3 regions of the Azospirillum terrae genome follow, and region 1 is predicted to be linked to each of the others. Evidence: riboswitches for the same ligand, from Rfam matches in the RefSeq annotation. Region 1 holds a riboswitch; each other region holds the start of a gene.
What was found. A riboswitch is a leader RNA that binds a small molecule or an ion and turns the genes downstream of it on or off. The one in region 1 is predicted to bind thiamine pyrophosphate.
Positions count from the first base shown of each region.

Region 2: linked by a shared signal. The riboswitch ahead of thiO (glycine oxidase ThiO) and the one ahead of ACSVDD_RS02200 (ABC transporter ATP-binding protein) in region 1 are both predicted to bind thiamine pyrophosphate.
Region 3: linked by a shared signal. The riboswitch ahead of ACSVDD_RS17555 (ABC transporter substrate-binding protein) and the one ahead of ACSVDD_RS02200 (ABC transporter ATP-binding protein) in region 1 are both predicted to bind thiamine pyrophosphate.

Region 1 covers NZ_JBPXMR010000001.1:473,899-481,038, forward strand. The annotation lists gene ACSVDD_RS02170 (efflux RND transporter periplasmic adaptor subunit) at 1-1,033, opposite strand, end outside; gene ACSVDD_RS02175 (DUF192 domain-containing protein) at 1,108-1,584, opposite strand; gene ACSVDD_RS02180 (hypothetical protein) at 1,655-2,203, opposite strand; gene ACSVDD_RS02185 (hypothetical protein) at 2,200-2,799, opposite strand; gene ACSVDD_RS02190 (acetoin utilization protein AcuC) at 2,957-4,066, opposite strand; gene ACSVDD_RS02195 (DUF1194 domain-containing protein) at 4,161-4,916, shown strand; TPP riboswitch at 4,923-5,030, shown strand; gene ACSVDD_RS02200 (ABC transporter ATP-binding protein) at 5,023-5,784, shown strand; gene ACSVDD_RS02205 (ABC transporter permease) at 5,781-6,542, shown strand; gene ACSVDD_RS02210 (ABC transporter substrate-binding protein) at 6,547-7,140, shown strand, end outside.
Region 2 covers NZ_JBPXMR010000008.1:17,383-24,522, reverse strand. The annotation lists gene ACSVDD_RS19910 (DUF8265 family protein) at 13-495, shown strand; gene lipB (lipoyl(octanoyl) transferase LipB) at 492-1,136, opposite strand; tRNA gene ACSVDD_RS19900 (tRNA-Leu) at 1,248-1,334, shown strand; gene ACSVDD_RS19895 (STAS domain-containing protein) at 1,413-1,730, opposite strand; gene mgtE (magnesium transporter) at 2,005-3,432, shown strand; TPP riboswitch at 3,472-3,568, shown strand; gene thiO (glycine oxidase ThiO) at 3,560-4,738, shown strand; gene thiS (sulfur carrier protein ThiS) at 4,735-4,953, shown strand; gene ACSVDD_RS19875 (thiazole synthase) at 4,968-5,744, shown strand; gene ACSVDD_RS19870 (PaaI family thioesterase) at 5,794-6,246, shown strand; gene ACSVDD_RS19865 (hypothetical protein) at 6,344-6,802, shown strand; gene ACSVDD_RS19860 (isovaleryl-CoA dehydrogenase) at 6,942-7,140, shown strand, end outside.
Region 3 covers NZ_JBPXMR010000006.1:187,032-194,171, forward strand. The annotation lists gene ACSVDD_RS17535 (hypothetical protein) at 1-767, opposite strand, end outside; gene ACSVDD_RS17540 (ABC transporter ATP-binding protein) at 800-1,528, opposite strand; gene ACSVDD_RS17545 (branched-chain amino acid ABC transporter ATP-binding protein/permease) at 1,525-3,210, opposite strand; gene ACSVDD_RS17550 (branched-chain amino acid ABC transporter permease) at 3,203-4,087, opposite strand; gene ACSVDD_RS17555 (ABC transporter substrate-binding protein) at 4,084-5,199, opposite strand; TPP riboswitch at 5,241-5,340, opposite strand; gene ACSVDD_RS17560 (DMT family transporter) at 5,370-6,236, opposite strand; gene deoA (thymidine phosphorylase) at 6,244-7,140, opposite strand, start outside.

The DNA of each region.
Region 1 (7,140 bases):
GCAGCAGCCGCATGTCCTGGTTCTCCACCGAGATGCCGACAATATAGCTGACGACGTTCTGTTCCTCCTCCGGCGCCAGCCGGACCTGGGAGACGGTGCCGCTGAACGTCTCGTCGGGGAAGGCGTTGACGGTGAAGCTCACCGGCAGGCCGACGCGCACCCGGCCGATGTCCGCCTCGTCGATGTTGGCGAGCACCTCCATCTGCCGCAAATCCTGGGCGATGGTGAACAAAGTGGGGGCCTGGAGGCTGGATGCCACCGTCTGGCCGACGGTGGCCTCACGGTCCACCACGACGCCGTCAATGGGCGAGCGGATGACCGAGCGGTCGATGTCCACCTGAACGAGCTGCAACGCCGCCTCGCGCTGGGTGACCTGCGCCTCGGCCACCTGGACCTGCGCGGCGGCCACGTTGAGCGACGCTTCGGCCGAGGCGATGCCAGCATCCGCCTGCTGGCGCTGCGCCACGGCGGAGGTGAGCGCGGCGCGGGCCGAGCGGGCGGCGGTCTGCGCCTTCTCGAAGTCGGCGGTGGTCACCACGCCGCGCCCGCGCAGTTCCTCGCGCCGGGTGAGGTCTCGGTCGGCATCCTGGAGCGCCAGTTCGGCGCGTGACACCTGCGCCGCGGCGCTGGCCAGTGCGGCGCGGGCGTTGGCGATGTCGGCCTGCGCCTTGTCGCGCTGGGCGCGCTGGACGCTCAGCGTCGCCTTGGCGGAGTCCAGATCGGCCTGGGCCGACTTCAGCCGGGCCACAAGCTGCGCCGTGTCCAGGCGGGCGAGCACCTGTCCGCGCGTGACCATGCTGTTGAAATCGGCGTTCAGCTCGGCGATGTTGCCGGACAGTTGCGAGCTGACCTCGACCGTCACCACGGCGCTCATCTTGCCGGTGGCGGTGATGGCGCTGACCAGCGATCCGCGCTCCACCTTGGCAAGCCGATAGGCGGCCGGCGGCTCCGCCGCGCCGAACCAGCCATAGGCCGCCGTCCCCGCCGTCACCAGCAGAAGAACCACCAGAACCGTGAAAAACCGCCGCTTCATCGAACCATCGCACTCCGCGCATCGCCGCACGGAGGTATAGGCCGCAAATGCGGCAAACCGGCGGCTGCGTTAACCTATTTGGTGCCGCCGACCGATGGATGCACCACCCGATCGCCGGGACGGATGCCGAGGCGGGCGCTCATGCCGCCGTTGATCTCCAGGATCGCCTTCACCGGTGCGGCGGAGCGGATGGCGTCCAGCGACTGCGGCACGGCGCGCTCGTGGATGTTCACGATTCGCCCATCCGCGGCGATGAACAGCATGTCGAGCGGGATCAGCGTGTTCTTCATCCAGAACGCCGCCGGCTGCACCTGATCGTATATGAACAGCATGCCGGCGTCCGGTTCCATCTTCTCGCGGAACATCAGGCCCTGCGCCTGCTGGCCGGGCGTCAGCGCCACCTCGATGTCGAAGCGGAAGCGCCCGCCGGCCGCCGTCTCCACCGTCAGCGAGGAGCGCTGGAACTGCTCCAGCGCGTTCGCCGGTCCGGGCGCCGCAGCCAGGAAGACGGAGAAGCAGAGGACGAAGCGGCTCAAGAGGCGTCCGATCATCGTTAGGAACCATTCCAGGGGAATCCAGTGCGGGCGACCTTGCCCGCGCGGCGCCGCGCTGTCCAGCGCCTTACGACGTCTTCCGGCCGCTCGGGTACAGGTCTTCCTTCACCGGGGTCACGCTGCGGATCGCATAGCCCGGCCGCGCGCTGAAGCGGCGCAGCGCGCGTTCGGAGGCGTCGCGGTCGGTCTCCGCCCACACCAGATACTCGCGACCGCGCGCCCACTCCGCAGCCAGGGGGTGGCTGGCGTCCACTTCGCGGATCTGGGCGTTGGACACGCTCACCAGCCACTCCTTGTCGCCGGGATTGCGGCGGTCGCTGAGGATCAGCAGGCGCGGACGGCGTTTGCCCTGTTCCTCGCTCAGTTTCTGCTGCACCTCGGCCTGCTTCTTGCGCAACGCCATCATCTCGTTCAACAGGCCGTCGGTTTCCTTGTTGGCGTTTTCCTCCTCGCGCTGGAGGCGCTTGAGGGTGGATTCCAGTTTGGAGATCGACTCGCGCGCCGCCTTCACGCGGTTGCGCGACTGCCCGACGATGGCCTCCAGCGCCATCAGCGTGTTGCCCAGCCACGCGGCCAGCGCGATGATGATCAGGACGATCAGGAAATTCAGCATCATTGCGAGGCCGCCTTGGCTTCCGCCTGCGCTCTCGCCTGCGCTTCGGCGACCATCTTTTCGGACGCGCTGCCGCCCTTTTGGAAGCTTTTCTGGAAGCCGAGCTTGAAGGGGAACGCGGTCTCGACCAGCTGCTTGGCGTCCTCGAAGCTGGTCGCCCACACCTCGGCCACGTTGTTGTAGCGCCAGATCGGGTTGGCCTGCGCCCGCTCGCCGTTGGCGCGGGCCTGCGCCGCCGCCGCCTCGCGCGATATGTTCACCGTGTATTTGGACGCGTGGGCCGCCGGTTCGCCCACCTCGTGCACGAACAGCGGCGGCTGGTCGGCCAGATCGGTGATGGCCTTCTCCATCTTGCGGATATCGCTTTCCAGCCGGTGCTTCTCGGAGGATTGCTGGTTGCGCCGCGCCACCGAGGCGTTGACGCGGTCCTGCAGGTCGTGCGCTTCAGAATGCAGGACGTAAATGCGGTTTTCGATCTGCTCGAGGCCAGCCGTGCGTTCCAGCATGCCCGGCAGGAAATCCTTCATCATCGCGGCCACCGGGAGCGCCGCCAGCATGATCGCGGCAATGGCGATCAAAAGCAGGGTCGTGTTCGACATATCCCGGACCGCGCGCTCCGTCAAAGTCCCGCACCATAGCGTGACGCATTTGTGCACTTCACGGAAGATAATGCCGATATTTAATCAAGGTCAACTCGCTGCGCTGCGATTTCGGACTGTTCAGTGAATAATCGAATGTCATTTTTGGAATACGACATTATGGCTCCAGTGTCAGAGAGGCGACACGGCGCACTTCCTCGCGCACGGGTCCCGGCCGCGGCACGTCGACCAGCGTGGTGAACCAGTGCTCCGGCGGGTTGCGACCGGCGCCACGGTGCCAGGTCAGGGCGCGCAGCACGGACTCCGCGGCGTGCGTCGGAGGCGCCATGGGGTCGAACCCGTTCAGCACCGCCCAAATGCCGGCCCAGCAACGCCCGACCGACCACGGGTTGTACCCGCCGCCGCCCACCACCAGCACCCGCGGTGCCAGCCCGACCAGCGCCCCCACGGCCCGCCAGAGCGCACCGTTGGACAGTTCCAGCTTGCTCAACGGATCGTCGGCCAAGGCGTCGGCGCCGCTCTGCACCACAACCACCTCAGGCCGGAACCGGTGGCCAAGTGGCAGGATCGCCGTTTCCACCAAATGGTCCAGTTCGCTGTCGTTGAACCCCTTGGGCACCGGCAGGTTGCGTACATTCGCTCCGGCGCGCTCCTCCGCGCTGCCGGTGAAGGGCCAGCGCCCGCGCTCGTGCACGGACAGCGTCAGCACCCGGTCGTCGCCGGCGAACGCCTCCTCGACGCCGTCGCCGTGGTGGGCATCGAGATCGACGTAATAGACGCGCTCCACACCGGCATCGAGCAGTTCCAGGATCGCCAGCACCGGCGCGTTCAGATAGCAGAACCCGCTGGCCCGGCCGGGCCGAGCATGGTGGGTGCCGCTGGCCGGGCTGTAGACGATGCCGGGCTCCTCCAGCAGCAGGCGTGCCGCCTGGATGCCCGCCCCGGCGCCGGTGGCCGGACGCCGGTACATCTCCGGGAAGATGGGGTTCTCCAACTTGCCGAGGTTGTGGCGTGCCGCCGTATCGGCATCGACGCGTTGCTCTGCCTCGGCGCGGGCCAGGGCTGCGATGTAGTCGCGGTGGTGGAAGCGCGCCAGCGCGTCCGGCGTGGCCGGTGGGGTTTCGATGTAGGACTCCATGTCCAGCCAGCCCATCGCCCGGCTGAGGTCGAAGGTCGTCGAGACGCGCGGGATGGCAAGCGGGTGCTTCGGGCCGTAACTCGACCCGCGATAGACCTCGCTGCCAAGGAAAAGCGGACGTCGTGCCATGCCCCGTAGAGGTGGGCCGCCGCGGCGCGTCCGTCAACGCACACGCCCTGCCCTTGCCGCTGCCGAACGGCGCCCTTTCTTGTTGGGCATGCCGATGCTGCTTCGCACACTCGCCGCGCTGCTCTTGCTCCTGATCCTGGCACCGCCAGGCCGGGCGGTGGCCGGCGGCGTGCCGGTGGACCTGGAACTGGTGCTGGCGATCGACGTTTCCGGCAGCATCGACCCGGACGAGGCGGAGTTGCAGCGCCGCGGCTACGTCCAGGCGTTCCTCAACCCCAAGGTCATCGACGCCATCCGCTCCGGCCCCTACGGCCGCATTGCCGTGGTCTACATGGAGTGGGCCGGCGACCATTACCAACAGACGGTGATCGGCTGGACCCTGCTCGACAGCCGCGACGCCATCGCCGCCTTCGCCGACCGGCTTGCGGAAGCCGGCATCGGGCGGGAGCGCTGGACATCGATCAGCATGGCGCTGACCGCCGCATCCGGCCTGTTCGAAGGCAGCGCTTACGAGGGCACGCGGCGGGTGATCGACGTGTCCGGCGACGGCCCCAACAACAGCGGCCCGCCGCTGCTTCCCGTGCGCGACGCTTTGGTCGCCAAGGGCATCACCATCAATGGCCTGCCCATCGTCAACGACCGCCCGAACCCGTGGGGCGGCGAGCCGCCGCGCGACCTGGACCAGTACTACCGCAACAACGTGATCGGCGGCCCCGGCGCCTTCATCGTCGTGGCGGACGGTTTCGACGCCTTCGCGCAGGCGATCCTCACCAAGCTGCTGCTGGAAATAGCCGGCACGGACCCGTCGACCGAGCACGCCGCTTGCCCGCACTGCAACGAGTTGCCATAGTTCACGCCATTCACTGGGGGGAGCCGGCTGTCGGCTGAGAGGTCCTATGATCGGGACGACCCCTGGAACCTGATCCGGTTCGCACCGGCGTAGGGACCAGTGAGCCATGCACGCCATCGTTCAGCCGGGCGAAACCCCGGCCCCCACTTCCGTCACCATCGCCGCGGCGCGCCTGACCTACGGCGGCGCTCCGCTGTTCGAAGACCTGAACCTGCGCCTGGAACCGGCGGCGGTGACCGGGCTGCTCGGGCCGAGCGGCGTCGGCAAGACGACCCTGCTGCGCATGATCGCCGGCTTGGCCGAACCGGAGCCGCCCACCACCGTGACCGCCGGTGACGGCCAACCGCTGGCCGGCCGTGTCGCCTACATGGCGCAGCAGGATTTGCTGCTGCCGTGGTTGAGCGTGCTCGGCAACGTGTTGCTGGGCGCCAAGCTGCGCGGCGAGCGGCGCACGCCGGCCCTGCTGGACGAGGCACGCGGCCTGCTGAAGCGTGTCGGGCTGGGCGGGCGCGAGGGCGACCGGCCGGCGGCGCTGTCCGGTGGTCAGCGCCAGCGCGTGGCGCTGGCCCGCACGCTGATGGAGCGGCGCCCGGTGGTGCTGATGGACGAACCGTTCTCGGCGCTCGACGCCATCACCCGGCTGCGCTTGCAGGAGTTGGCGGCGGAATTGCTGGCCGGGCGCACGGTGCTGCTGGTCACCCACGACCCGCTGGAGGCGCTGCGCCTCGGTCACCGCGTGCACGTCATGAGCGGCGCTCCGGCCCGCATCGGCCCGGCCCTGGAGCCGCCCGGCCCGCCGCCCCGCGCCCCGGACGACCCGGCGGTGCTGGCGATGCAGGGCGAGCTGCTGCGGAGGCTGGCGTCATGAGGGCGTTGCGGGCCCTCGTCACGTTGGCCGTGCTGCTGGCGGCATGGCAGGCGCTGGTGTGGGCGACCGGGCTGCCGCGCTACATCCTGCCGAGCCCGCTGGCCGTCGCCGACGCCATGCAGCGCAACGCCGGCCTGCTGATGCAGCACGCGGCGACGACCCTGGCCGAGATCCTGACAGGCCTTGCGCTGGGCGTCGTTCTGGGCGGTGCCAGCGCCATCCTGCTGGCCAGCGTGCGCGGGGCGCGGCGCTGGCTGATGCCGTTGCTGGTGGTCAGTCAGGCCATCCCGGTGTTCGCGCTGGCGCCGCTGCTGGTGCTGTGGCTCGGCTACGGCATGGTGTCCAAGATCGCCATGGCGACCCTGGTCATCTACTTCCCGGTGACCACCGCGCTGTTCGACGGACTGCGGCGGACCGAGCCGGGCTGGCTCGACCTCGCCCGCACCATGGGCGCGTCGGGCGCATCGACGCTGTGGCACATCCGTTTGCCGGCCGCCCTGCCCGCACTGGCGTCGGGCGTGCGCGTCGCCGCCGCGGTGGCGCCCATCGGCGCGGTGATCGGCGAGTGGGTGGGCTCGTCCGCCGGCCTCGGCTATCTGATGCTGCACGCCAACGCGCGCATGCAGGTTGACCTCCTCTTCGCCGCCCTGTTCGTGCTCGGCGCGTTCGCGGTAGCGCTTTACACGGTCACGGACGCGCTGCTGAAGCGCGCGCTGCCGTGGCTTCCCGATTCCCATGCTTTCGATGAAAAGGACTGAGCCGATGAAGTTCCCGTTCGCCGCCGCGGCGCTGGCCGCCGGGCTGCTGACCTCCCTGCCCGCCGTGGCGCAGGACAAGCTGACCGTGCTGCTCGACTGGTTCCTCAACCCCGACCACGCGCCGCTGGTGGTGGCGCAGGAGAAGGGCTTCTTCAAGGAGGCCGGCCTTGAAGTGACGCTGATTGCCCCCGCCGACCCCAACGACCCGCCCAAGCTGGTGGCCGCCGGCAAGGCCGAGTTGGCGGTGTCCTACCAGCCGCAGCTTCAGGTGCAGGTCGGCGAAGGGCTGCCGCTGGTGCGCGTCGGCACGCTGGTCTCGACTCCGCTCAATTCACTGGTGGTGCTGGCGGATGGGCCGGTTAAGTCGGTGAAGGACCTGAAGGGCCGCAAGGTCGGCTTCTCGGTCGGCGGGTTCGAGGACGCGCTGCTCGGCGCCATGCTGGAAAAGGCGGGCTTGAGCATCAAGGACGTGACTCTGGTCAACGTGAATTTCTCGCTGTCGCCGTCGCTGCTGTCCGGTCAGGTCGACGCGGTGATCGGCGCCTTCCGCAACTTCGAACTCAACCAGATGGCCATCGAGAAGCACCCCGGCCGCGCC
Region 2 (7,140 bases), on a different contig from region 1:
ACCCTCCACCGCATGACCCGTTCCGGCCTTCTCCACAGCGTCGCGGCGTGCGCCGCTTTCCTGGCCTTCCCGGCCATGGCGGCACCGCTGGAGCGCACCGATCCGCAGCATTTGGCGCCGCTGCCGCCGGGCGGCTACGACCTGCCCTTGTCGCCGCCGGTGGTGCATTTCCCGATGCCGCCGCAATGGGTGACCATCCGCTCCGACCTGGACTGGCGTAAGGCCGGCACGTTCGACAAGAAGCTGACGGACGCCTGCGCCGCCCGGAACTTCGTCGAAAAGCAGGCGCTGCGTTTCCGCGCCGTCTACAAGGGCGAGGTGCTGGGCGTGGCCTTCGGGCACGGGCTGAACCTGCACGACCCCGGCAAGCTCGCCAACCCGAAGATGATCTACCTGTTCCGCAACGGCGACAGCACCCAGTGCGCCGTCCTGTCCATGCGCAACGAGGACCGCGCGGTGTCCGGGCTCCCGGCTCCCACGTCCAAGCGCCGTTAGCCGAACACCTCCTCCCACGCCGCGATCATCGCCGAATCGACGTCGGGCATGGTCACCAGATGCCCCAGCGCCACCATCGACGTCACGCCGTACTGGCTGATGCCGCAGGGCACGATGCCTTGGAAGTGCGTCAGGTCCGGCTCGACGTTGAGCGCCACGCCGTGGAAGCTCACCCAGCGGCGCACCCGCACGCCGATGGCGGCGATTTTGTCCTCCTGGCCTTTCAGCCCGCCATAGGGGCTCTTGTCGACCCAGATGCCGACGCGGCCCTCGCGCCGCTCGCCCTTGATGTTGAAGGAGGCCAGCGTGCGAATCAGCCACTCCTCCAGGTCGCGGACATAGGCGCGCACGTCCGCCCCGCGCGTCTTCAGGTCGAGCATCACGTAGGCCACCCGCTGCCCCGGCCCATGATAGGTGAACTGCCCGCCGCGGCCGGTGCGGTGGACCGGGAAGCGGTCGGGCTCCAGCAGATCCTCGTCGCGCGCACTGGTGCCGGCCGTGTAGAGCGGCGGGTGCTCCAGCAGCCAGACCAGCTCCGGCGCGTTGCCCGAGCGGATCGCCTCGACGCGGGCCTCCATCTCGGCGATGGCCTGCTCATAGGGGACGGGCTCGTCGCTGATGCGCCATTCGATAGGGTTCATGGGTGGGCAGACCACTTTCTTGCGTACAGATGAAATGCGCGGCTTGATCCCGCCATCGGGATCTGGTATTCCCCCGCCCACTCCGGTGCAAGCATCGGATGACTACCAGATGCGGTCGTGGCGGAATTGGTAGACGCGCAGCGTTGAGGTCGCTGTGACAGAAATGTCGTGGAAGTTCGAGTCTTCTCGACCGCACCATCTCCAAGCCCCTTGGAGATAAACGAAAAGCCCGCAGGCCTCTGGCCGAGCGGGCTTTTTCGTATCCGGGCTCCGGCCCTATCGGATGTCGAGGTACTGGTCCAGCGACACCCGGCGCATAGTCTGGACGATGTAGGGCTGGGCGTTCACGACGCTGACGCTGCCCTTCCGGTCGCGGCAGCGGTTGGCTAGGATGAACAGCATGCCGATGGCCGTCGAATCCACGAACGTCAGATAGCGCAGGTCGAGCGGGATGTCCGGCTTGGCCGCGAAATCCCACTCATCGAGCATGTCGTGGAACTTGGGGCTGTCGTCGTAGGTGAAGCGCCCGGACAGCAGGATGCCCTCCTGTCCCTCCACGTCGGTGAAGGCATATTCCATCGTTTGCGTGCTCACCTGCTCTCGTTCGTGCCCATATTACCCACGTATGCCGGCGATGAAACAAAGTTCGTGCGCCGAGCTGGTCTGGCGCGCTGGACAAAGGCGCGCCCCGCCTATATTCCGTGCGTGCCCTGTCGGCCGCGCCCAACCGGATTGCCGGGGCCGGGTCGCCGGGGCTCCTCGACAAACCGAGCACCCCAAACCGAGCACCGGTGTGCGCCATGGCCGCGAAGGGTCCTGACCGCACGGCCAACGCACACGCCGGTGCCTGCCGCAACGGGAGCGGACGATGGACGTGGCCGAGAACCGTGACCCGCACCTGCCGCCGCCAGAGGACCCGCGCCCCAACCAGTTCCGCGAGGACGAGGAGGAGCGCGCCTACGGCGTCGATCCCGACTTCGTGCAGGAGATCCGCGACCTGCTGCGCGACTCCCGGCGTGACGAGGCGCGCGCCCAGGTCGAGGAACTGCACGCCGCCGACGTCGCCGACCTGATCGAGCAGATCGGCCCGGACGAGCGCGAAGCCCTCATCGACGTCCTGCGCCCGAACTTCGACGGCGAGGTGCTGTCGCACCTCAACGAAGATTTGCGCGAGGAGGTCATCGACCTCTTCGAGCCAAAGGAGCTGGCCGCTGCGGTGGCCGAGCTGGACACCGACGACGCCGTCGACCTCATCGAGGACATGGACGAGGAGACCCGGCGGGAGATCCTCGACAACCTCCCCGCCGAGGACCGTGCCCTCGTTCAGGAAAACCTGACTTTCGAGGAGTACACCGCCGGCCGCATGATGCAGCGCGACCTGGTCGCGGTGCCGCAGTTCTGGACGGTGGGCAAGGCGCTGGACTTCCTGCGGGCGTCCGGCGACGATTTGCCGGAGGATTTCTACGACATCTTCGTGGTGGACCCGCTGCACCGGGTGGTGGGCTCAGTGCCGCTGTCGCGGGTGATGCGGCAGAAGCGCTCGGTGCGCATCGCCGACCTCGCCAGCGAGGACTGCCACACCATCCCCGTCACCATGGACCAGGAGGAGGTGGCGAACCTGTTCCGCCAGTACGCCCTGGTGTCGGCCCCTGTCGTCGATCCGACTGGGCGGCTGCGCGGCGTCATCACGGTGGACGACGTGGTGCACATCATCGACGAGGAGGCCGAGGACGACATCCTGAAGCTCGGCGGTGCCGGCGACACCGGCGTCTACAGCCCGGTGCGCGAGATCTCCAAGTCGCGGGTTTGGTGGCTGCTGGTGAACCTCGGCACGGCATTCGCCGCGTCCGGCGTCATCTCGCTGTTCGAGGCGACCATCGAGAAGCTCGTGGCGCTGGCCGTGCTGATGCCAATCGTCGCCTCCATGGGCGGCAACGCCGGCACGCAGACGCTGACCGTCGTGGTGCGCGCGTTGGCGACGCGCGAGCTGTCGGCCTCCAACGTCTGGCGCGTCTTCGGCAAGGAACTTCTGGTGGCTCTCATCAACGGCATCGTCTTCGCCGTGCTGGTCGGTGCCATCGCCTGGGTGTGGTTCGAGCCGACCATCGGCGTCGTCATTGCCTGCGCCATGATCATCAACCTGTTCGTCGCCGGCCTGTTCGGCGTGCTGATCCCGCTGGGCCTTGAGAAACTGGGCGTCGATCCGGCGGTGTCCAGCACGGTGTTCCTCACCACGGTCACCGACGTGGTTGGGTTCTTCGCGTTCCTTGCGTTGGCGACGGTCTTTTTGTTGTAAAAAGTTCTTGCTTTGGTTGCGTCGGCCCGCCACCATGCGGGCCTCGGCATGGGGTGCTGCGCGTGGTGCGCGGCTGAGATCAAACCCATCGAACCTGTCTGGGTAATGCCAGCGAAGGGAGCCGCGCATGAGCGATTCTGCGCCCGCAGTCCATCCAACCGTAGTCCATTCATCCGCATCCAAATCCCTGTCCGTCGCCGTGATCGGCGCCGGAGTCATCGGCCTGGGCATCGCCTGGAGGCTGGCCTCGGCCGGCGCCCGCGTGGATGTTTTCGACCAGGGCGAGGCCGGCCGCGGCGCCAGCCATGCCGCAGGCGGCATGCTCGCCGCCTGCATCGAGACCGAGCCGGGGGAAGAGTGGATGCTCCCCCTCAACCGCGACAGCCAGACGCGCTGGCCCGCTTTCGCCCGCGACCTGGAGGCGGCCACCGGCCTGTCCGTGGAGCTGCGCACCGAGGGCACGCTGGTCATCGGCCACACCGCCGACGACATGGCGCGCCTGCGCTTCCTCCACGAGTTCCAGACCGGCCTGGGTCTGCCCATCGAACTGCTTAGCGGTGCCGAGACCCGCAAGCGCGAGCCCTACCTGCAACCGGGCATCGCCGGGGCGCTGTACAGCCGCGAGGACCATCAGGTCGACAACCGCAAGCTGGCGACCGCTCTGCACACCGCCGTGTTGGCGGCCGGCGGCCAGGTGCACGAGAACGCCGGGGTGTCCCGCGTCGAGCTGCGCGGCGGCCGGGCGACCGGCGTCTGGGTCGGCGACGCGCTGCACGCCGCCGACGTGGTGGTTCTGGCCGCCGGCCCGTGGTCGCGCGGCATCGACGGGCTGCCCGCCGCGGCCCGTCCGCCGGTGCGGCCGATCAAGGGGCAGATGCTGGCGCTGCGCATGGACTCGGCCGAACCGCTGCTGCGCCACGTCGTGTGGACGCCCAGCGGCTATATGGTTCCACGCTTGGACGGCCGGCTGCTGGTCGGCGCCACCAGCGAGGAGCGCGGCTTCGACACCGACCTGACGGCCGGCGGGGTCTTGTCGCTGCTGGAGGGCGCGTGGCGGGCGATCCCCGGCGTCGCCGAACTGCCCATCGACGAGATGTGGACCGGCTTCCGTCCCGGCAGCCGCGACGACGCGCCGATCCTTGGTTTCGGTGAGGTTGAAGGGCTGGTCTATGCCACCGGCCACCACCGCAACGGCATCCTGCTGGTGCCGGTGACCGCCGACGCGATTTCCCGCCTGATCCTCACCGGCGAGACCGAGCCGGTCATCGCCGGCTTCGGCCTCGGCCGTTTCACGGAGGCCGCATGACGGTGATCCCCTCCATGATCCGGGTGAACGGGCAGGCGGAGCCGCTGGGAGCGGCCTCCGTCGCCGAGTTGCTGCTGGCGCGCGGCATCGGGCTGGACGCTCCAGCCGTCGCGGTGGCGCTGAACGGCGCGGTGGTGCGCCGGGCGCAGTGGGCCAAAACGTCGCTGAAGCCCGGCGACGCGCTGGAAATCGTCCGTCCCTTCCAGGGCGGCTGAGCGGGAGACCTAATATGACGACGAACGACACGCTCACCATCGGCGGGCGCAGCTTCCGCTCGCGGCTGTTTATGGGCACCGGCGGCTACCCCAACCAGAAGGCCATGCTGGACGCGCTGGCGGCCGGCGGCACCGAGGTGGCGACCGCCGCCATCCGCCGGATCAGCCTGGACGGCTATGGCGAGAGCCTGATCGACGTGCTGGGCGGCCGGGTGACGCTGCTGCCCAACACCGCCGGCTGCCTGACCGCCAAGGACGCGGTGCTGACCGCCCAACTCGCCCGCGAGGCGCTGGGCCTGGACTGGGTCAAGCTGGAGGTCATCGGCGACCGCGAACTGCTCTACCCCGATTCCGAGGAGTTGCTGAAGGCGACGGCGGAACTGGTGGCGGACGGCTTCACCGTGTTGCCCTACTGCACCGACGATCCGGTGACCTGCCGCAAGCTGGCCGACGCGGGTGCCGCGGCGGTGATGCCGCTGGGGGCGCCGATCGGCTCCGGCCTGGGCATCCGCAACCCGCACGCCATCGAGGTGATCTGCGCCCGCAGTTCTGTGCCCGTCGTGCTCGACGCCGGCATCGGCACGGCGTCCGACGCGGCGCTCGCCATGGAGTTGGGCTGTGCGGCGGTGCTGCTCAACACCGCGGTGTCCAAGGCGCGTGATCCCGTGCGCATGGCGGCGGCGATGCGCGACGCGGTGGCCGCCGGCTGGAACGCGCGGGCTGCCGAGCGGATTCCCAAACGTTTCGGCGCCGAAGCGTCCAGCCCGCAACTCGGCTTGATCGGATCGTGAGTTCGCGCCAGTTTAGGGCATCTCATTTTGCAACTGCGAGCGCCCTGACGTGACCGACTTCAAGCCCCGCGACCCCGATTGGAAGGCCCGCTGTCTGGCGGCGTTCGAGAAGCAGCCCATCGCCAAGACGCTGGGCATCTCCATCGCCACGCTGGAGCCCGGCTTGTGCGAGATGCGCCTGCCGTTCCGCGCGGAGCTGACGCAGCAGCACGGCTTTTTCCAGGCGGGCATCGTGGCGATGCTGGCCGACAACGCCGGAGGCTGGGCGGCCTACACGCTGATGCCGCCGAAGTCGGAGGTGCTGGCCGTCGAGTTCAAGATCAACCTGATGGCCCCGGCCAAGGGTGACGAGATGATCGCCCGCGCGCGTGTCGTGAAGTCCGGCCGCACGCTGACCATCACCACCATCGAGGTGTCGATGCTCGACGGCGGGCGCGAGGTGGACTGCGCGCTGATGCAGCAGACCTGCATCGCCATCGTCGACTCCGGCAAGGGCGGCTGACGATATTTGTCTGTTGCGATTTGTCTGTTGCACCGGCTGGTGGCTGGGGAATACTGGCGGCGGCCATCCCCGGCCGGAAGTTAAGGATGAGGGAACGATGATGCGTTCGAGCGTTGCGGGTGTGTGTGCGGTTGCCCTGATGGCGGGGGTTGCGCTGCTGGCTTCGCCCGCGCAGGCGAAGGAGCCGGCGGCGTGCCAGGCGATCTCCTTCCGGCCGATCCCGACCGGTGCGCCCGATGGCGTGCAGGACGCCGGCCTGAAGCCCACCAAGTCCGGCAAGGTCGAAATCAAGGCCGAGGTGCAGGGCGGGGCGGCGAAGAACTACTTCATGGCGCTCAAGGGCAACAAGATCGACGGCGGCGAGAAGGGGCCGAAGGTCTCCGACGGCTGCCTGAAGGCAAAGCACGTGGCGCTGCCCTACAAGACCCAGCCGGCCGGCGCCTGCACCGGCGAGCGCTTCCGCGTCGTCATCGAGAGCCAGGGGAACAAGAAGGTCGCCCAGTTCTTCGGCCTGCACGGCAGCGCCTGGGAGGCCTGCTCCAGCGCTACCATGTGACGGGCGCAGAACGGCATCGGAACGGGGCGCTTCGGCGCCCCGTTTTCGTTTTGCTGCGTTCCATACGCTACCGTATCTTCCCAAGCGGTCCGCCACGGGTTATGTTAGGGCAACGAACGACATTCCGGGGGAGGAAACCATGCTGTCCAACCAGCTGCCGTCGCTGAACTTCGACCTTGGCGAGACGGCGGACATGCTGCGCGATTCGGTGCGCAGCTTCGCGTCGGACGAAATCGCGCCGCGCGCCGCCGACATCGACCGCGAGAACGAGTTCCCGGCCGACCTCTGGCGCAAGATGGGCGACCTGGGCATCCTCGGCGTCACCGTCGAAGAGGAGT
Region 3 (7,140 bases), on a different contig from region 1:
ACCTCGCGCAGGCCGGCCTGGGCCAGGATCTCGCCCAGCGCGTCGGGGAACGGCGTCTTGCCCGGCCCCTTGTCCGGCCCCCCCTTGTCCGGGCCCCCCTTGTCCGGGCCCTTGTCGGCTTGGGGGGCCGGCTTGGCGGCGGGCGGCTCGGCGGGTCTGGCCTTCTCGGCGCAGGCCTTGAGGTCGATCAGCGCCTTGCCGGTGCCCTTCAGTTGAAAGGCGACGCGGTCCGTCGCCGACTGCACGACGAGTTGCCGGCCGCGCTGGAGCTGCGTGTACAGCTCGTCGTCCTTGCCCTGCGGGACCACCAGCAAGTCCGACTGCATCGCCACCGCGGTGCGGTCGCGGGCCGGCGTGTCGTCCACCTGCACCTTGACCTCCCAGCGCTGATTCTTGGGCAACTGGGCACCGGGGATGGCGACGACGATGTTCAGCTCGCCCGGCGGGTTGCGGGCGATGATCAGGCCGTGGCCGCTGACGAAGTGGTTCTCCGCCACACAATAAGCGAACTTGCCGTCCAGAGCGTTGACCGGGCCGACACGCCACTCCCCCTGCGGCGCTAGCGCGGCGGCGGACTGCTCGGTGGCCTTGGGCGGCTCGCCCGGCGCCGGAGCGGGTGTGGGTGCAGGTGCGGGCGCGGGGGCAGGAGCCTCGGCGGCCGGGGCCGGCTTGCGCGCCGGCAGCGGTGCGCGGGGCGTCTCCTTGGCGAAGGCCGTGGACGACAGCAGGCCGGCCAGCAGGGCGAGGATCGGGGCTTTGACGGTCATCGGGCAAGTCCGTGGGAAAGGCGCCGCGGACCCTATCGGCCCGCTCCGCCATCGGCAAGGGGATCGCCCAGAAAAGCGGCGCGGAGCGCATCCGGCGGCAAGGTGTCGGCCGGCCCCTCGAACAGGACGGAACCGAGGCGCAGCAGCACCGCCCGCCGGCCAACGGCGAGCGCGCGGGCGGTGCTCTGCTCGGCGATCAGGATTGCGGTGCCGGCCTCCGCGATGGCGCGCACGGCGGCGAACATGTCGCCGGCCAGCTTGGGCGACAGGCCGAGCGACGGCTCGTCCAGCAGCAGCAGGCGCGGCGCGCCCATCAATGCCCGGCCGATGGCGAGCATCTGCTGCTGCCCGCCGGACAACCGCCACGCCCGCTCGGCCGACTTGGCGCGGAGTTGCGGGAACAGGGTGAAGACGCGCTCCAGCGCCGCGCGGCGCGGGGCGGCAGGGGCGAAGCTGGCGACTTCCAGATTGTCGCGCACGCTCATGCCGGGGAAGACGCGCCGGCCCTCCGGCACATAGCCCAGGCCGAGGCGCACGCGCCGCTCGGGCGGCAGGCCGGTCAGGTCCACGCCGTCGAAGGTCACCCGCCCGGTGGACGGCACGAGGCCGAGCACCGCCTTGAGCAGCGTCGATTTGCCGGCCCCGTTGGCGCCCAGCAGCGCCACGGCCTCTCCGGGGGCCAGCGTCAGGGTGACGCCGTGCAACGCCGTGGAGCCGCCGTAACCAGCGGACAGAGCGTCGATGCGCAGAAGGTCGGTCATGCGGGTGAACCAAGATAGGCGGCGACCACCGCGGGGTCGTGCGGCACGCCGGCCGGGTCGCCGTCGTACAGCACCCGCCCCTGGTCGAGCCCCAGCACGCGGTCGGCCAGCGGCAGCAGGAAGCCCATGTCGTGCTCGACCACCAGCACGGCGACGCCCTCCCCCGCCACGGCGCGCAGGTGGCCGGCCAGTTCCGCCTTTTCGGCGTCGGTCAGCCCGGCGGCGGGCTCGTCGAGCAGCAGCACCAGGGGTTGGCGGGCGAGCGCGCGGGCCAGTTCGACGCGGCGGCGCAGGCCGGCTGGAAGACCGCCGCAACGGTCCTGCGCCTTGTTCGCCACGTCCAGACGGGCCAGCACGGACAGGGCGTGGGCCTCGGCCGCGGTTGCCGAGGAATCGCGCTCCAGCCGGGCGGCGGCGACCGCTTCGAGGACGGCCGACTCCTCCGGCAAGCCGGCGGACTGGAAGGTGCGCGCAACGCCGGCCCGCGCGATGCGGTCGGGACGGGCGCCGGCCAGTGGATGCCCCAGAAGATCGATGCGGCCGGCGTCGGGGCGCTCCAGACCGCTCACGAGGTTGATCAGCGTCGTCTTGCCGGAGCCGTTGGGGCCGATCAGGCCGGTGATGCGGGCGGACTCCAGCGTGAACGACACGCCGTCCACCGCCCGCACGCCGCCGAACGCCTTCTCCAGTCCCTCGACGCGCAGCACCGGACCATGCGTGACGGGGCGTGCCGGCAGCGGTGCCGGCGGAGGCAGGGACCGGGGCTTGGCGGGCAGCAGGCGGTCGAGCAGGCCGGTCAACCCGTGCGGCGCCAGGATGATGGCGGCCAACAGGGCGGCGCCATAGAGGATCAGGTAGCTGCGTTCCAGAAAACGGAACCATTCCGGCAGGTGGATCAGCAGCAAGGCGCCGAGCACCGCGCCGGCCACCCGGCCGCGGCCGCCGACCACGGATATCGTCAGGATCGACACCATGACGGGGAATTCCAGCACCTCCGGCGAGACGACGCGCTGCGTGTGCACCGACAATGCCCCGGCGGCTCCGGCGTAGAGCGCGCTGAACGCGAACGCCTGCATGCGCAGCCGCCCAACGTCGAGGCCGAGCGTCGCCGCGGCCAGCGGGTCGTCGCGCAGCAGAATCAGCGCCCGGCCCCAGCGCCCGCGCGCCAGCCGCCACGCCAGCAGTCCGCCCAGGGTCACGAAACCCCACACCACGGCGGCCAGCGGCAGGCCGCGCGGCACGTCCATGCCGAACGCCGCGACGCCCGGTACGCCGGGCAAGCCGTTCGCTCCGCCGGTGATGTCCGGCGCGTTGATCGCCAGCAGCAGGACCACCTGAGCGATGCCCAGCGTCGCCAACGCAAAGTAGTGCGATTCCAGCCGCAGCACCGGCAGCCCGACCAGCAGCGCCAGCAGCACCGGCAGCGCCAGTGACACCGGGAACGTCGCCGGGAAGCTCCAGCCCAACTGGCTGCCGAGAATGCCCGTGGCGTACGCCCCCACCCCGAAGAAGGCGCCGTGCGCCAGCGACAGGGCGCCGGACAGCCCGAACACCACCTGGAAGCCGATCGCCGCCAACGCGTACACCCCCGCCACGGTCAGCACGCGCAGGCCATAAGGGGAGGCGTACAGCAACGCGTACACCAGCAGCGCCAGGGCGGCGAGTGCCAGCGCGTTACGCACGGCGCCGGGCCGCCTCGCCGAACAGGCCCTGCGGGCGGGCGACCAGGATGAGCAGCAGCGTCGCGTACAGCGCTCCCAGCGCCACCGGGTAGGACAGCACGGACGACACGCCGACCTCGAACAGCGCGATCAGCAGCGCCCCCACCACCGCGCCGGGCACCGAGCCCCAGCCGCCGATGGTCACGGCGATGTACGCCTTGAGGATCAGGTCGCCGCCGGCACTGGGCGTCACGAAGAACTGGTTGGCAAGCAGCAGCCCCGCCGCCCCGGCGTACGCCGTGCCCAGCGCGAAGGTCGCCAGGATCATGGCGGTGACGGGGATGCCACAGGCGCGCGCCATCTCCGGGTCTTGTGCCGTGGCGCGCAGGCGGCGGCCGAACTGCGTGCGGGCGAACACCCACTGCTGGGCGCCGATGAGCAGCGCCGCGACGGCGACGATGGCGAGCGACTGCACGGACACCACCAACCCACCGAGAGCGACCGTGCCGCCCGACAGCAGCGGCGGGGCGGCGCGCGGCTCGCCGCCGAACAGCGCGTTGGCGCCGTTTTGCAGGATGATGCCGACCGCGATGGTGCTGATGAACACCGACACCGGCGGCCGGCCGCGCAGCGGCAGATAGGCGAGCAGCGACACCAGGAGGCCCAGGGCGGCCATCAGCACCAGCACCAGCGGCAGCAGCGCCAAGCCCGGCGCCGGCCAAAGGGAGGCGAGATGCGGGGCCAGCGCCACGGCCAGCATGCCGCCGGCCATGACCAGATCGCCGTGCGCGAAGTTGACCGCCCCCGTGGCGTTCAGCACCAGCACGAACCCCAACGCCACCAGCGCGTAGGCGGCGCCGAGCGCCACGCCGTTGACGAGGAGTTGCAGGACCGTCACTTCACCACGCCCGTCACGTTGTCGTAGCGCTTGACGAGCTTCGGCACACGCGACGCGCCGTCGTAGCAGACGATGACCGCGGAGTGCGCCATGTTGCCCTTGCCGTCCGAGGCGTACGTCATGGCGAGGCCCTTGTACGCGCCCTTGGACAGCGCGTCGCGCACCTGCTCCGGCGTCCGCGCGCCTTTGGCCGCCGCGTCCAGCACCATCTTGACGCCGTCGTACTGGCCGAGCGCGAAGGCGTCCGGCTCGGCGTTGAAGGCGCGGCGGTAGGCGGCGGTGAACGCCTCCACTTCGGGAGAACCGCCGGACACCGGCGAAGCCGCGGTTTCGGCGCACACGCCTTTCAGCTCGGCGGGCTCCAGCAGCGCCGCGGTGCTCGGCTGGTGCATGGCGGAGCCGGCGACGATGGGGATGGTCACGCCGTGCGCCGCCGCCTGGCGGATGAACAGCGCGGTGGGCGCGGAGTGCAGGTGCAGCACCAGCACGTCGGGGTTGGCGGCCAGCGCCTTGGCGATCACCGGCAGCAGGTCCTTGGCCGAGGTGTCCACCCCCTCCTCGAACACCGGGGTGGCGCCCAGCGCCTTGAAGCGCTCCAGCAGATGCGCCTTGCCGCCCTGACCGTAGGCCGTGGTCTGGTAGATCACCGCGGGGCGCTTCTTGCCCAGTTCCTCCACCACATAGCGGGCGTGCGCCGCCTTGGTCACGGCGTCGCCGGGGAAGAAGCGGAAGACCCAGGGGTTGCCCTGCTCGGTGATCGCCGCGGTGCCCGACACGGTGACCAGCGGCAGCTTGTAATCCTTCGCCAGCGGCAGCATCGCCAGCATCTGCGTGCCGAGCATGGAGGCCACCACCGCCGTCACCGGCTTGCCGGCGGCGCGCTCCAGCGCGGTCACCGCGGCTTCGGGGGAGGTGCCGGTGTCGACCACCTCGGACGTCACGGGCAGGCCGGCGGGGGCCTCCTTGAGCGCCAGCAGCGCGCCGTTGCGCTGGCTGGTGCCCTCCAGCGACAGGAAACCGGTCAGGGGGACCAGCACCGGCACGTTCAGGGAATCGGCGAGCGCGGGGGGCGCCAGCAGAATCGACAGGATGGGAATCGCAAACCGCCGCATGGATGTCCTCCTCGCCGGCGGGGAAACGCCGTACGAGGGCGGGCCTCGGACGGTCGGCTCCCTTCGCTGGCATGACCCAGATCAGGTTCGATGGGTAGTTTCTCAGCCTGTCCCGACGGACAGGCACCCCAGCCGTACGAGCGCGAGAATCGGCAAGCCCGACCGCCTTGTCAAGCTTGCCTCTTTCTGGCGCGGGTCTCGGCGCGCAGCACGTACAGGCCGCTGGCGATGACGATACCGGCGCCGAGCGCCAGCGACGGGTCCGGCGCGTCGCCGAAGATGACCGCGCCGTACAGCACGCCCCAGAGCATCTGCGTGTACTGGAACGGCGCCACCACCGCCCCCGGCGCCATGCGGAAGGCCGAGAGCAGGCAGAGCAGCGCCGTGCCGCCGATCAGCCCGGTCGCCGCCATCAGCGGCAGGTCGGCGAGCCGGGGCGTCACCCAGACGGTGGGCTGCCAGGGCGCCAGCATCGTCGCGGTGAGCAGGTTGCCGTAGAACGGCCAGGAGGGTGCGGTCTCCGCGGTGCCCAGCCGGCGGACGATCAGCGCCGACAGCGCGAAGCACACCGCGCTGACCAGGGCGCCCAGCGCGCCGACGTTCACCACCGCTTGCGTGGGGCGCAGCATGACCAGCACGCCGGTGAAGCCGAGCAGCACCGCCGCCCAGCGCCGCGACCCGACCCGCTCGCCCAGCAGCGGCCCGGACAACGCGGTGATGATGAGGGGCGAGGAGAACAGGATGGCGTAGACGTCGGCCAAGGGCATGCGCTGGAAGGCGAAGAACGCCCCCAGTCCGGCGGCGGAGCCGGTCAGCCCGCGCACGAGCTGGAGGCTCGGCCGCCGCGTCGCCAGCATCCGCGGCCCGCCGCGCGCCAGCGCGAAGCCGGCGATGGGGATCAGCGAGAAGCACGCGTTGAAGAACATCGCCTGCACCAGCGGGTAGGTGCCGGTGAGATGCTTCATCAGGCTGTCAACGACGGAGAACAACGCGAACGCGGTGACGATGAGTGCGATACCGCGGAGGTTGAAGTTCATACCGTCGTCAGATCCTCATGGCCACCAGCGGGCCGGGCTCCGGGGCGGTGTCGGCGATGGTGAAAGCCTCCAGCAGCGCGGCGGCGGCGCGCTCCGCGTCGGCGGTGCTGCGGGCGTGCACGACGGCCAGCGGGCGCTGCGAATCCACCACCTCGCCGAGGCCGGCGACGGCGTCCAGGCCGACCGCCGGGTCCACCAGATCGGTCACCTTGGCGCGCCCGCCGCCGAGCGCCACCACGGCGATGCCGACCGCGCGCGTGTCGATGGCCGCCACCACGCCGGAGCGCGGCGCGTGCACCGCCAGCCGCACGGGGGCGGACGCGAGGTGCTTGTCCGGCGCCTCCAGCAGATCGGCGGGGCCGCCCAGCGTCCGCACCATGCGGGCGAAGCGCTCGGCGGCGGCACCGCTGCGGATCGCCGCGTCAAAACGGCGGCGGCCATCGGCCACGTCCGTCGCCAGCTCGCCCACGACCAGCAGCTCCGCCGTCAGCTCCGCCGTCACGTCATAGAGCCGCGGGTCGGTGGGCTCGCCGCGCAGGAAGGCCAGCGATTCGCGCACCTCCAGCGCGTTGCCGGCGGTGCGGCCGAGCACCTGGTTCATGTCGGTCAGCAGCGCGCGGGCCACCAACTCGGCGCCGGTCGCCACGGTGACGATGCTCTCGCCCAGGGCCTCGGCGGCGTCCAGCGTGGTCATGAAGGCGCCCGAGCCGAATTTCACGTCCATGACCAAGCCATCCAGCCCGGCGGCCAATTTCTTGGACAGGATCGACGCGGTGATGAGGTCGAGCGATTCCACCGTCGCCGTCACGTCGCGCACCGAATAGAGCCGGCGGTCGGCCGGGGCCACGTCGTCGGTGGCGCCGACGATGGCGCAGCCGACCTCCCGAACCACGCGTTGCAGCGT